DNA from 4 places in the Clostridium sp. JNZ X4-2 genome. Region 1 is predicted to be linked to each of the others. Evidence: riboswitches for the same ligand, from Rfam matches in the RefSeq annotation. Region 1 holds a riboswitch; each other region holds the start of a gene.
The links. A riboswitch is a leader RNA that binds a small molecule or an ion and turns the genes downstream of it on or off. The one in region 1 is predicted to bind cobalamin.
Positions count from the first base shown of each region.

Region 2: another riboswitch for cobalamin. It lies ahead of ACYUJ6_RS13040 (DUF3870 domain-containing protein); the one in region 1 lies ahead of ACYUJ6_RS12155 (cobyric acid synthase).
Region 3: another riboswitch for cobalamin. It lies ahead of ACYUJ6_RS15190 (BMP family ABC transporter substrate-binding protein); the one in region 1 lies ahead of ACYUJ6_RS12155 (cobyric acid synthase).
Region 4: another riboswitch for cobalamin. It lies ahead of hemA (glutamyl-tRNA reductase); the one in region 1 lies ahead of ACYUJ6_RS12155 (cobyric acid synthase).

Region 1 covers NZ_CM142685.1:2,525,816-2,529,022, forward strand. The annotation lists gene ACYUJ6_RS12155 (cobyric acid synthase) at 1-1,302, opposite strand, end outside; cobalamin riboswitch at 1,440-1,614, opposite strand; gene ACYUJ6_RS12160 (energy-coupling factor ABC transporter ATP-binding protein) at 1,727-2,452, opposite strand; gene ACYUJ6_RS12165 (energy-coupling factor transporter transmembrane component T family protein) at 2,449-3,207, opposite strand, start outside.
Region 2 covers NZ_CM142685.1:2,708,310-2,711,516, forward strand. The annotation lists gene ACYUJ6_RS13035 (acetyl-CoA hydrolase/transferase family protein) at 1-931, opposite strand, end outside; gene ACYUJ6_RS13040 (DUF3870 domain-containing protein) at 1,234-1,554, opposite strand; cobalamin riboswitch at 1,671-1,848, opposite strand; gene clpB (ATP-dependent chaperone ClpB) at 1,851-3,207, opposite strand, start outside.
Region 3 covers NZ_CM142685.1:3,155,378-3,158,584, forward strand. The annotation lists gene ACYUJ6_RS15185 (ABC transporter ATP-binding protein) at 1-709, opposite strand, end outside; gene ACYUJ6_RS15190 (BMP family ABC transporter substrate-binding protein) at 782-1,894, opposite strand; cobalamin riboswitch at 2,056-2,238, opposite strand; gene ACYUJ6_RS15195 (acetyl-CoA hydrolase/transferase family protein) at 2,406-3,207, opposite strand, start outside.
Region 4 covers NZ_CM142685.1:480,256-483,462, reverse strand. The annotation lists gene hemL (glutamate-1-semialdehyde 2,1-aminomutase) at 1-451, opposite strand, end outside; gene hemA (glutamyl-tRNA reductase) at 452-1,723, opposite strand; cobalamin riboswitch at 1,847-2,015, opposite strand; gene ACYUJ6_RS02450 (glycosyltransferase family 39 protein) at 2,161-3,207, opposite strand, start outside.

The DNA.
Region 1 (3,207 bases):
TTTTGCATTTAAAGCTCCATCTTCTATATTGACCTTCTTCTTATTTTTTTCTGTCAATTTAAACAGTGGTTTTGCATCTGCGCCATATTTACATATTCCCATATGGATTTCATATCCATATACATCCAATTTTCTTTTTTCTAAAGTTCCATCATTTTTTGTCATGGGAAAATCCACATTACTTCTAGCCTTTATTCTAGTAGTGACTTTTTCCCTTTCAAACACAGTCTCTATATCTAAAAGTCCCATTCCCTCTACTTCTCCTACATCCGTCTCTGTTTTATAAGGATCCTTTATTGACTTTCCAAGCATTTGATAACCACCGCATACTCCTATTATAATTCCGCTATTACTGTATTTTTTAATGCAGGCTTCAAGTCCGCATTGTCTTATTTTTATTAAATCCTCTATGGTGTTTTTACTTCCTGGAATTATGAGTAGATCGGGATTGCCGAATTCCTCTTCAGAATTTATAAATCTTACAGAAATATCCCCTTCACTTTTTAGTGCGTCTAAATCCGTAAAGTTGGATATATGAGGTAATTTTATTACAGCTATATCTATAGGAGCTGTAACCTTTTTGTTGAATTCCACAGCTCCATCTTCATCTTCCAATGCCAGATTAAAATAAGGTATAACTCCTATGCAAGGCACTTTAATAACATCCTCCAGCATTTTAAGACCGGGCTTTAATATGTCTACATCTCCTCTGAATTTATTTATTATTGTACCTTTTACCCTGGTTTTTTCTTCCTCCGTAAAAAATAACATAGTTCCTGCAAGAGAAGCAAATACTCCACCTTTATCTATATCACCTGCTAAAACCACTGGTGCATCTACTAATTCTGCCATACCCATATTTACAATATCTCTATCCCTCAAGTTTATTTCTGCAGGGCTTCCGGCACCTTCCATAACTATTATTTCAAAACTTTTTTCCATCTTTTTAAAATGACTTCTAAGCATATCTCTAAATTCCAATTTCATATTGTGATATTCCATGGCTGTACTATTTCCATATACCTTGCCATTTACTATTATCTGGCACTTTTTATCTGATGTTGGCTTTAACAATATGGGATTCATATATGCCTCCGGCTGCAGCCCAGCTGCATAAGCCTGAAGTACCTGAGCACGTCCCATTTCTTTGCCATCCAGTGTTATATATGAATTCAATGACATATTTTGAGATTTAAACGGACATACTGAATATCCATCTTGTTTAAATATTCTGCAGAGAGCAGAAACAATTATACTTTTACCAACAGAAGAACCTGTTCCTTGAATCATAATCTTTGCCATAATGGTTACTCCCCCTTAATCTTCTTAAGTATAATAAAAACAACGAAAGGCAATGAGCCTCTAGAGCTCATTGCCTTTAACATAAAAACCCAGCTTGTGCTGAGAAATCAATCATACTAAAAGTTTCTTCCCCTCCGAAAGCAAAAATAAATTAGGCAGGTTTCCTGACTTATGATAAAATACTTGCCTTTATCCTCTTATTATAAAATAATAAGATAAAACTCATTATCAAATACAGTAGCGGGGGCTGCTGCGGATTTTAACCGCATTCCCTTTTCACCTATATAAGGCACCTAAAATTTCTATTTAATTATAGTCTAAGTTTATTATAATCTGGCGTTCATGTCAACCAGCAGACATGAACTAGTTTTTACCACTTAAACAAAAACACTTCTTATTTACAAACTCCACCTGAACCTGAAAATCACTTGATATTATATTTTATTAAAAAATCATTGTCCTCAATCACTTTATTGTAAATATCGTCTCTTATTAAACAATGATCTTCCGAAAATACCAGCACACGTTTGAAAAGTCCTTTTGTATATTCAAAATCATGGGTAGAACATATTATAGTTTTTCCAGCTTTATTTAACTCTATAAATAAATTATTTAAAAACTTTTTGCCTTTCGGATCTATTCCACTCATAGGTTCGTCTAAAACCAATACTTCCGGATTAAGAGCAAGCACAGAAGCTATTGCAACTCTCTTTTTCTCCCCTCCGCTTATATTGTATGGCTCCTTATTTTGAAGATCCTTTACATTTAAAAGATTTAAACAATCCTCCACCCTTTTTTTTACTTCTGCTTCGTCCATGCCCATTTGTCTTGGACCAAAGGCCACCTCTTCATAGACATTGGAACAAAAAAGCTGTGCATCTGAATTTTGAAAAACGAACCCCATTTTTTTATGGAATTTCTTTGAAAAACTGCCTTGCTCCAATTTATCACTAGATATTTCTAAATTATCAAAATAGTATCTCCCTTCTGTAGGAAATATCATTCCGTTCAATAATTTCAAAAAAGTTGATTTTCCACTGCCATTTGCTCCTATAAGTGCCACTGAATCCCCTTGTGCTATTTTAACATTTATATTCTTCAGCACTTCTTCGTCTTTATACTTAAAAAATACTTTCCTAAATTCTATCATTTTAACCCCATCCCAGTTATGTAAAAATACATAATTATAATAAAAATATTTACTATTAAATATAAAAAATCAGTAACCTTAAACTTAAACTTTGCATGGGAGATATATTCCCCTGTAAATCCTCTACATTCCATAGCATAATACATCTCATCTCCCATTTCTTTAGACTTTAAAAACAAACTTCCCATGAGTTTTGAAATAGAAGAATACTTATTGTTATTTTTCCCCACAGACCTAAGCTTGAGAGAATAGAACATATCTAGTGCAAATTCTCCTAAAATATAAATATATCTTAAAGTTATATCAAATACTAAAATAAAAATATCCGGCACAAAAAACTTCTTTAATGCCTTTATTATATCATGCCAGCTGGTAGTGTAGGATAAAGTATTTATGGAGATTATGGTTCCAACCACTTTCAATATAAGCAGTATGCTGTTTCTTGTATTCCCCATAACTATAGACGGTATTAGCATTATAACAGTAAACAATGGTACAGCTGTACTTAGAATCAATATTTTTTTTATTTCCCCTATATCCAAAAGACTCAATACCAGCAAAAAATATACATCCACCAGAAATACATAGTGAAAGCTTTTGGATAGAGATAAAAATATTATATTTAAAATAGTAAAAAACAATTTCACCGTGGGGTTCAAATTGTATATAAAATTATTTCCCATTCTATTATTTCTTTTAATAAGAGACAGAAGATGTAATATAGAAAAAATACTTTTATCTATAAATTTATCTTT
Region 2 (3,207 bases), 180 kb from region 1:
ATGTAGCAGAAGCTACTGAAATCTTGCCTTCATCCATTAAATTAAATACTGAATCCTGTGCAACTTCAGTATATACCTGCAAATTGGTAAATCTGGATTCTTTTAATCCTTCAAGTACTGCATTTGCAACTGAACCCACCCCTGATTGAATTGGAAGCAAGTTTTCCGGAAGTCTTCCCTGTTTAACTTCATTTTCAAGAAAGTCTATCAGATTTCCCGCCATTTTTCTGCTTACATCACTTATAGGTGCAACTTTTCTGATATTATCCTTTATATCACTGAAAACTATGCATTTTATCTTTTTAGGATCCGAAACTATGTAATCGGTACCTATTCTGTCTCCTGCATGAATTATAGGTATTGGCTGTCTAAAAGGCGGTTTTTCAGGAACGTACACATCATGTGTTCCTATGAGAGATACAGGCTGACTTTCATTTATTTCTACAATCACTATATCTGCATCTCTAACATAAGTAGGTGCATTACCCACTGATGTAGTCGGTATAATATATCCTTCTTCAGTTATACCCACAGCCTCGACTATTGCCACATCTATTTTTCCCATGAACCCATAGTCCACCATCTGTGGCGACATGCTGAGATGAGCATCTACATAATTAATTTCACCTGCATTAATGGCATTTCTAACGTCTTTATGTGTCTGATATGGAAATCTCTTGTTAATTGCCCCAACTCTAGCTAATTCTCCATCAAGTTCATCACCTACAGAGGCGCCTGTAAATAAATTTATTTTTATCTTAGCACCGTCTTTTATCTTTTTTGCCAGTGCCATTGGTACAGATTTTGGATATCCTGAAAATGTAAATCCGCTAGTTCCTACAGTCATTCCATCTTTTATAAGATCAGCTGCATCATTAGCTGTGCCTATATATTTCAAAAGGTCTTTGTTTTTTATTCTATCCGTAATCATGCTATCCCCTCTTCATTATAAATAATTGATCTTTTTTAAATTATTATTACCTTTTAAATTATTATTACCCTTAAGCTTAAATAAATGCCTTAACTTTTTAATTAATTTATACTATTAATACCAGAAACTCACATTCTCCTTTCTACTTTTTTCTTTCTTTTTTAACACATAGTTTAAAAATATACATTTAAAAAACGGCATCAGTGTACTCAGAAATACACTAATGCCGTGTTTTTTATTAATTCTTCATAAAGGGATCAACCTTTATGTTATAATAAAATGGCAATTTTATTAAATTGTTTTTAATTCTCTTTGTTCATTATTATTTTATACCTTTCATAACAGTTTATCAATACCGCTATAAAAGATTTTTTAGCCATTCCAAAGTAATTATCTTCTATATCCCCCACTATTTCTTTAACATTATTCAAATTCTTCCCTATTAATAAATTTTTTGCGTATTTCTTTGCAGTATCAGTCACAAAAGAACACTCAACATCCTGTATTTCACCGGAACATCTATTTATAATAATCCCTATAACAATTTCATTGTAAATTTCGGTTGCAGTTATTCCCTTCGGAAGCTTTGCATATCCAGTAATAAATATGTTATTTTTCTTCAAAATATACACCTCAAATCTACATATCATTTATAGAACCTAATGTATTAATAATTTTACATTAAATCGTAAATATAACTTACAAATTTAAAGTATGCAATTTTCCTTCCCTCCGAAAGAATCAACATAGATATTAGGCAGGCTTCCTGGCTCAGATTCATTTTACTCCTTGGCCTTCCCAGATATATAATCCAGTGGCATAATAAAGTTTCATCCTCCATACAGTAGCGGCGGGCTGCAGTCTTTATACTTTTCCTTTTACTTATTAAAATAACACCCATTTAAATATTCAATCTTACTTATATCTTGTCTATTTTAAATCTATCATCATAATCTACCCTTATATTACATCCTTCATAAATTTCACCCTTAATTATCTTCTTGGCAATAGACGTTTCCAGTACATTTTCCATATATCTTTTTAAAGGTCTAGCCCCATAAACCGGATCATATCCTTCTTCTGCTATGATTTCTTTAGCTTTGTCAGTTATTTCTATATAAATATTCTTATCTTTTAACCTGCTTTCTATATCTTTTAAGAATATATCTATTATAATTTTAATCTCTTCCGTATTTAACGGTTTAAACATTATGATATCATCCAGCCTGTTTAAAAATTCAGGTTTAAATTTCAACTTCATATCATTCATTACTTTATCTTTTATGTCTTTATCTATTCCCCTACTGCTCTTATTTTCCAGTAAATAACTGCTTCCTATATTGGAAGTCATAATTATAATACAATTCTTAAAATCTACCACTTTGCCTTGATTATCCGTAAGTCTTCCATCATCCAGTATCTGAAGGAAAATATTAAATACATCATTATGAGCTTTTTCTATCTCGTCAAATAATATTACACTATAAGGCTTTCTTCTAACTGCTTCCGTAAGCTGCCCTCCTTCTTCATAACCTACATATCCCGGAGGAGCTCCTATAAGCCTTGAAACAGAATACTTTTCCATATACTCCGACATATCTATTCTGATTATATTTTCCTCACTGTCAAACAAAGTTCTTGCAAGGGTTTTAGCCAGCTCGGTTTTACCTACACCTGTAGGTCCCAAAAATATGAATGATCCTATTGGTCTATTTGGATCCTTCATTCCTGCCCTTGCTCTTATTACAGCATCAGAAACTGCTTTCACAGCCTGCTTTTGTCCTACAACTCTTTTTGAAAGTTCATCTTCCAATTTAATAAGTTTCTGCCTTTCTCCCTCTACCAATCTTGATACAGGTATTCCCGTCCATTTAGATACTATCTGGGATATCTCCTTTTCTGTAACTTCTTCTTTCAGCATTGCACTTTCATTATTTTCTTTTATCAAATTTTCACCTGATGCTATTTCACTTTCCAGTTTAGGTATGACTCCATACTTCAATTCTGCAACTTTATTTAGATTGTATTCTCTTTCTGCTTTTTCAATTTGTCCCTTTGCTTCATCCAATTGCTTTTTTAAATTCCTGACTTCCGTTATATTGGACTTTTCCTTTTCATATTTGGCAGTTAGTTCATTGTCCTTATCTTTTAAATTATTCAGTTCTTTTTCTACTGTTTTAAGTCTTTCCACGGAAGCATTATCTTTTTCCTTTGATAATGCTTCTTTTTCAATTTTAAGCTGAAACAATTTTCTCCTGACATCATCCATTTCAGTT
Region 3 (3,207 bases), 630 kb from region 1:
TCATTTCTGAAATTTCGTTTTCTTCCACATCTCCTGTATTAAATGTGCCTATTGATTTACCATTTCTCAATACTGTGATTCTATCGGTATTTTTTATAATTTCCTTCATTTTATGTGATATTATTATGATGGATTTTCCTTCTTTTACAAGCAAATGGAGGGTATTATAAAAAGCCTCTATTTCATTTTCTGTAAGCACTGCCGTAGGTTCATCCATTATAAGTACTTTTGCTCCATGCATCAGCACTTTTACAATCTCCACTTTTTGTTTCTCGCCTACTGTAAGCTGCCATATCTTTGCATCCGGCTCTACCTTCAGCCCATATTTTTCAGCACATTTTACAATCTGATTGTTTATAAGCCTCTTATTATAAATTTGTTTTAAGTTCTTAAGGCCCATCATTATATTTTCCGAAACCGTGAATGCATCCACCAGTTCAAAATGCTGGTGAACCATTCCTATGCCACAGGTTATGGAGTCTTTTGGTGAATTAAATTCCACAGTTTTTCCATTTATTTTTATCTTACCGCTGTCCGGCCTGTAAAGCCCTGATAATATATTCATAAGAGTACTCTTTCCCGCTCCATTTTCTCCTAAAAGTGCATGAATCTCTCCTTCATTTAATGAAAAACAAATTTTGTCATTGGCAGGTATTTTAGAAAATTGTTTGGATATATTTATCATTTCAACTATTGGTATTTTTTCCATGCTATCCCTCTCAAACCTTTAAAATCTGCATACCGGCTTTTTTAAAAAGCCGGTATGTAAAAATAACATACTTTATTTAGAAATTGTTCCTTCAATGCCTTTTACAAACCAGTTAAGTGAAAGCATTTGTTCATCCGTAAGCTTCTGGCCTTCAGCAACTTTCAGATTTCCTGACTGGTCATATACAGGTCCTTCAAACACATTGAATTTTCCATTTATAATATTGCTTCTATCCTTTGCAACCAGTGATCTTACATCACTGTCTACCATATTTCCGTAAGGCCCTATGTCAATTATTGAATTATCTTCAATTCCACCCCAATATTGTGATGATTTCCATGTACCATCAGCTACAGCTTTAACTGCTTTTACATAATAGGGTCCCCAGTTCCATACTGCTCCTCCAAGTACTGCTTTTGGAGCTTTGGATCTCATATCGGAACTGAATCCAATTGCATACACTCCCCTTTCCTGTGCAGTCTGGGGTACAGTTGTAGAATCCAGGTGCATTGCAAGCACATCCACTCCCGCATCTACAAGACTGTTGGAGGCTGTTTTTTCAGTTGCCGGATCACTCCAGGAATTTGTATAAACCACTTTAACTTTTACATTTGGATTTACCGATTGAGCCCCCAGTGTAAATGCATCAATATTTCTTACCACCTCAGGTATGGAAAATGGAGCTACAAACCCTATTACATTGCTCTTTGTATATTTTCCTGCAATGACTCCGGAAAGATATCTGCCTTCATAGTCACGTCCAAAATATGTACCTAAATTACTTGAAGTTTTATATCCACTGCAGTGCATAAAAACTACATTTGGAAACTTTTTTGCCACATCAGCCATATAATCCATATATCCATAAGTTGTCCCAAATATAATTTTATTTCCTTTTTGGGCAAGTTGTGTAAATACTTTTTCTGAATCGGCAGTTTCAGGAACATTGTCCACATATGTTACTTCTGCATTTGGCATATGACTCATCAGATATTTTCTGCCCTGCTCCTGGGCATAATTCCAGCCTGTATCACCTATAGGACCTTCATAGACAAAAGCAACTTTAATTTTTTTATTACTCGAGGCAGATTGCTCCTTGGTCTTGTTTTGACATCCGACTATAAAACTTGACATTGCCACAATAACACACAATAAAACCAGACTGACTTTTCTCAATTTTTTCATAATTTCCCCCCATATTATAATTCGTCGTCAAAAAATTTTTGAACAAAATAAAAAGGAGACCCTTGCGGATCGCCATTATTTACATCTGAATGTAACCATTTGCGTATATATTACAAATAAAACGCAGTTTAACAAAATGTATAATACCCTCCCTCCGAAAGAATTAACAAAAATGTCAGGCAGGCTTCCTGGCTCAGATTCATTTTACTCCCTTATCTTCCCAGATACATTACCAGTGATATAAACAAGGTTTCATCCTCCATACAGTAGCGGTGGGGCTGCAGTGCTTCTTCAACTTTTCCTTTCAACTGTTAAAAAACAGCACCTAACATTAAATATTAAATTTTTACAACCATTTATTATCTTATTGTTAAGTATATGATATAAGATTTACACAGTCAACACATATTCAAATCAAATATTCCTAAAAAAGAAGTGATCTACGTTTTCACATAAATCACTTCCTGCATATTATATCACCTATACAAGGGATTTTAACATAATATATTGTCTACTCACAGTATCTGCATTTAAGCCTGCTTTCAAATTCTTCTATAAGTTTATCCCTGAATTTTGGATGGGCAATTTTTATAATCTCTTTATGTCTTTCTCTCAGTGACTTTCCTTTAAGCTGGGCTATTCCATACTCAGTAACTATATACTGTATATCATTCCTTGAAGTTGTAACAGCCTCCCCCCTATTTAGGAAAGGAACTATTCTTGATATCTTTCCCCCTGCTGTAGTGGATGATATGGCCATAATGGATTTTCCGCCTTCAGCCATACTGGCTCCCCTTACAAAATCAATCTGTCCGCCCACACCGCTTATCTGCTTAACTCCTATACTTTCAGAAGATATTTGTCCAGTCAAATCTATCTCCACACAGGAGTTTATACAAACCATTTTATAATTTTTCATTATAACCATGGGATCATTTACATAATCTACGGGATAACATTCAACCATGGGATTGTCATCTACAAAATCATATAATCTGCTGCTTCCCATAAGAAAAGTAGTTATTATTTTCCCTCTGTGGATGCTTTTCCTGCTGTTTGTGATAACACCGGATTCCACCAGGTCTATAACTCCGTCGGATATCATTTCAGAATGTATGCCCAAATCCTTTTTGTCTTTTAAGGATGAAAGCACTGCATCCGGGACAGCTCCTATTCCAAGCTGAAGAGTGGATCCGTCTTCTATTAAAGAAGCACAGTACTCACCTATTTTCTTTTCCACATCCCCTATTTTAGGAGGTTCCATTTCAATTATAGGTCTGGAACTTTCAACTATATAATCTATGTCTGAAATG
Region 4 (3,207 bases), 1.5 Mb from region 1:
CAACCAAGAAATCATCAAAGTGTCCATGATAACATCCGGCAAATTTTATGATCTTGTTCCTTCCCGTATAACCTCTGGCAAGCTTTACCGCACTCATGGTAGCTTCTGTACCCGAATTTACCATTCGGAGCATTTCCACATTGTCCACAGTTGTGCATATATGTTTAGCCAGATCCAATTCAACTTTAGTATTGGCTCCAAAGGATATGGCATTTTCACAGGTGTTTTTTATGGCATTTACCACATCTTCGTCACAATGTCCTAAAAGCATGGGACCCCAGGAGCATACAAAATCTATGTACTCATTGCCATCTTCATCATAAATATAAGCTCCCTTTCCCTTTTTTATTACAGGTGGATTTAAGGGTACATCCTTAAATGCCCTGACAGGGCTGTTTACTCCCCCAGGCATATATAATTTGGATTCATTGAATATATCATCACTTATCATCTATTTACATCTCCATTCTTTATTTTGCTGTAAATCACTATTATAATCCCGCTTTAAATCATTATCACAGCTAGGAGGAAAAAATATTCTATTTATCATTTTCAGACACTCATCTTCTCTTCCCTTAAGTTTTTCTTCCTTCAGCACTTCTATTGCCCTGTCTACATAAACTCTGGCAGTGCTGTTTATCATTGTGCTTACAAGTGCTTCATTGTCTTTTGTATATCGTTTGTTCTTAAAAGTCTGTATTCTTTTATTGCAGATTTCATTACCATATTTTTTTATCCTTTGTATTTCAGGTGAAAGTTCATCCAAAGCCTGCCATTCCATAAATTTGTTTATATAGTCATCCACAATATATTTGTATCTCAGCATCTTTTCTTTTCTCATGATTTTATTTCTTTCATCCATCTTGCTTATGCTGTCAATATCATAGAGCTGGATCTGAGGCAAATCCGAGACACCTGTATCAACATCTCTGGGCACCGCCAAATCAAATACAAGTAATTTTTTCCAGGGAATATCCTCTTTTGAAATTATTGTATGCGGTGCAGAAGTACAGCTTATGATACAGTCTACCTTATTATAATAATTTTTTCTCTCTTTGAAAGTTATAAATTTAACCCATTTGTAATCATAGCATAAATTTTTGATCTTATTCAAGTCACGGACTACAATATATACCATTTCTGCATTGGAACTTTCCAGATACTTCAGCACCAGCTTGCCGATTTCCCCGAAACCAATTATCATATACTTTCTGCAGCCTTTATTTAATGCCTCCCTTACCGCTATGGACGGAACCGATACAGGTATTTTATACATCTCACAGATACTTTTGAATTCCTTTCCACAGGCTATGGCATTTTGAAACAACCTTTCAAGACCGCCTTTTATAGTTTTAGCTTTTACCGCTGCAGTATATGCATTCTTGATTTGTCCTAAAATTTGATCTTCGCCCAGAATTTTTGAATGGAAACCACAGCTGACCTCTATTAAATGTTTAACGGCCTCACTGTCTTCAGCATAAAAAGTATAGGGAATAAGTCTGCTGTCCCAATCCAATCCTTTAAATACTATATTCACTACATCTTCCCTGGAAAATTTTGATTCCATATATATTTCTGTTCTATTACAGGTACTCAATATTAAGACATTTTCCAGAAATTCATGGAGACATTTTAATTTACCTTCCAGCTTTGAAGCTATAATGGAAAACCTCTGCCTGATTTCAATATTACATTCACTCTTTATTCCAATAAGCTGTACCATTTTCATCACTCCCGTTTAATAAAAAAATCCTTTTAACAAAGTGTCAAAAGGATTTTTATAATCAATACATATTACTGTAAAAATAGTTCATCAATATCAAGCCCCCTCTATCACTTGTAGAGTTAACGGTGCGAAGTATAGACAGGTCTTCTGACTTAAGATTCATTATTTAAGTATGCCTTCTCCGTTTCTCAAGTGGCCCATATTGCTTAAATTCATCTAATACAGCTACAGGATAGTTCAGGATTTTTACCTGATTCCCCTTTAATTAACCTACACTTATTATTAGATTTTATCTTAATTATAACATTATCAAGGAAAGAATCAACTCTCATTTATCAGCAAGGGTGCATATTTCTGACACAGTTTTCAGGAAATATATGGAATGGGGTCAGACCCCATACCAAAATTTGGAACGGGGTCTGACCCCCCTTCCATTATTTTACAGTGCCTTGTAAATCATACAGTGTCTGGGAATTCATTCCCATTCCTCCAAATCCATTTTGACCTGAATTCTGAACTTTTCCGCTTTCATCTTTATTTGTGCCTGCATTTTTATTCGCGTCTCCATTGAGTTCATTAGATTGTTTGTTGCCATTATTAGATTCTTTGTTGCCATTACCCATTTGACTATTCATTTGAGCGTTATTGAAGTTTCCCTGAATGTTTCTATTTTCCTGACTGCCGGATGTGGTATTCTTCCACTGGTTTTCCGGAACAGCTTTACCGTTTTTCTCAACCCAGCTCATTATATCATCTGAATCTCTTCCCATTCCTCCTGTAAGCACATATCTTATTTCGCCTTTTTTAACAAGCTGCTTGAATTCACTTAAGGAAAGTATTTTATCGGATCCTGAGAATCCACCAAGAGGCATCACGCTTTTACCGCTTTCAATTATCATGCCGGCACCAGTATTGGAGCTGGAGACCACAAGAGCATATCTCTCATTTTTAACATGGCTGTCAAGGAATTTTATTAATTTTTCATTTGTATTGCTGAGTCTGCTGCTTCCTCCCATACTCCTCATGCCGGCATTGCCGGATCCGCTGCTGGATAGGAGTTCCAATCCTGCAGCAGGCATGCTTCCATTTACACCATGAGTTACAGCAGCAGAGGATCCAATAGCAGGCGTTATCAGTATTCCTATAAAAGCAAGACTGGCAAGCACCCTGGCAAAATTTATATTTCTGCCTTGATTTAAGCTTTCTCTCTTTATTATCCTGTAAATTATCAGCAGCACAGAAGAAGCAAGACACATCACTGCAGCTGCTGTGATTATACCTTTAAATACAGCAGGTATAGTAGTGTTAAAATAGGATAACATGAGCAAATCCAGCAGCCCTTCTAAGATAAGGGATACAGGCAGAAGCAACCATTTCCTTATGCTTTCTTCTTTGTACAGCTTCCACATGGAAGTAAGGCCTATACCCGATAAAGCTGCAATTGGAGGAGCCATCATAGTCAAATAGTACTGATGAAACAG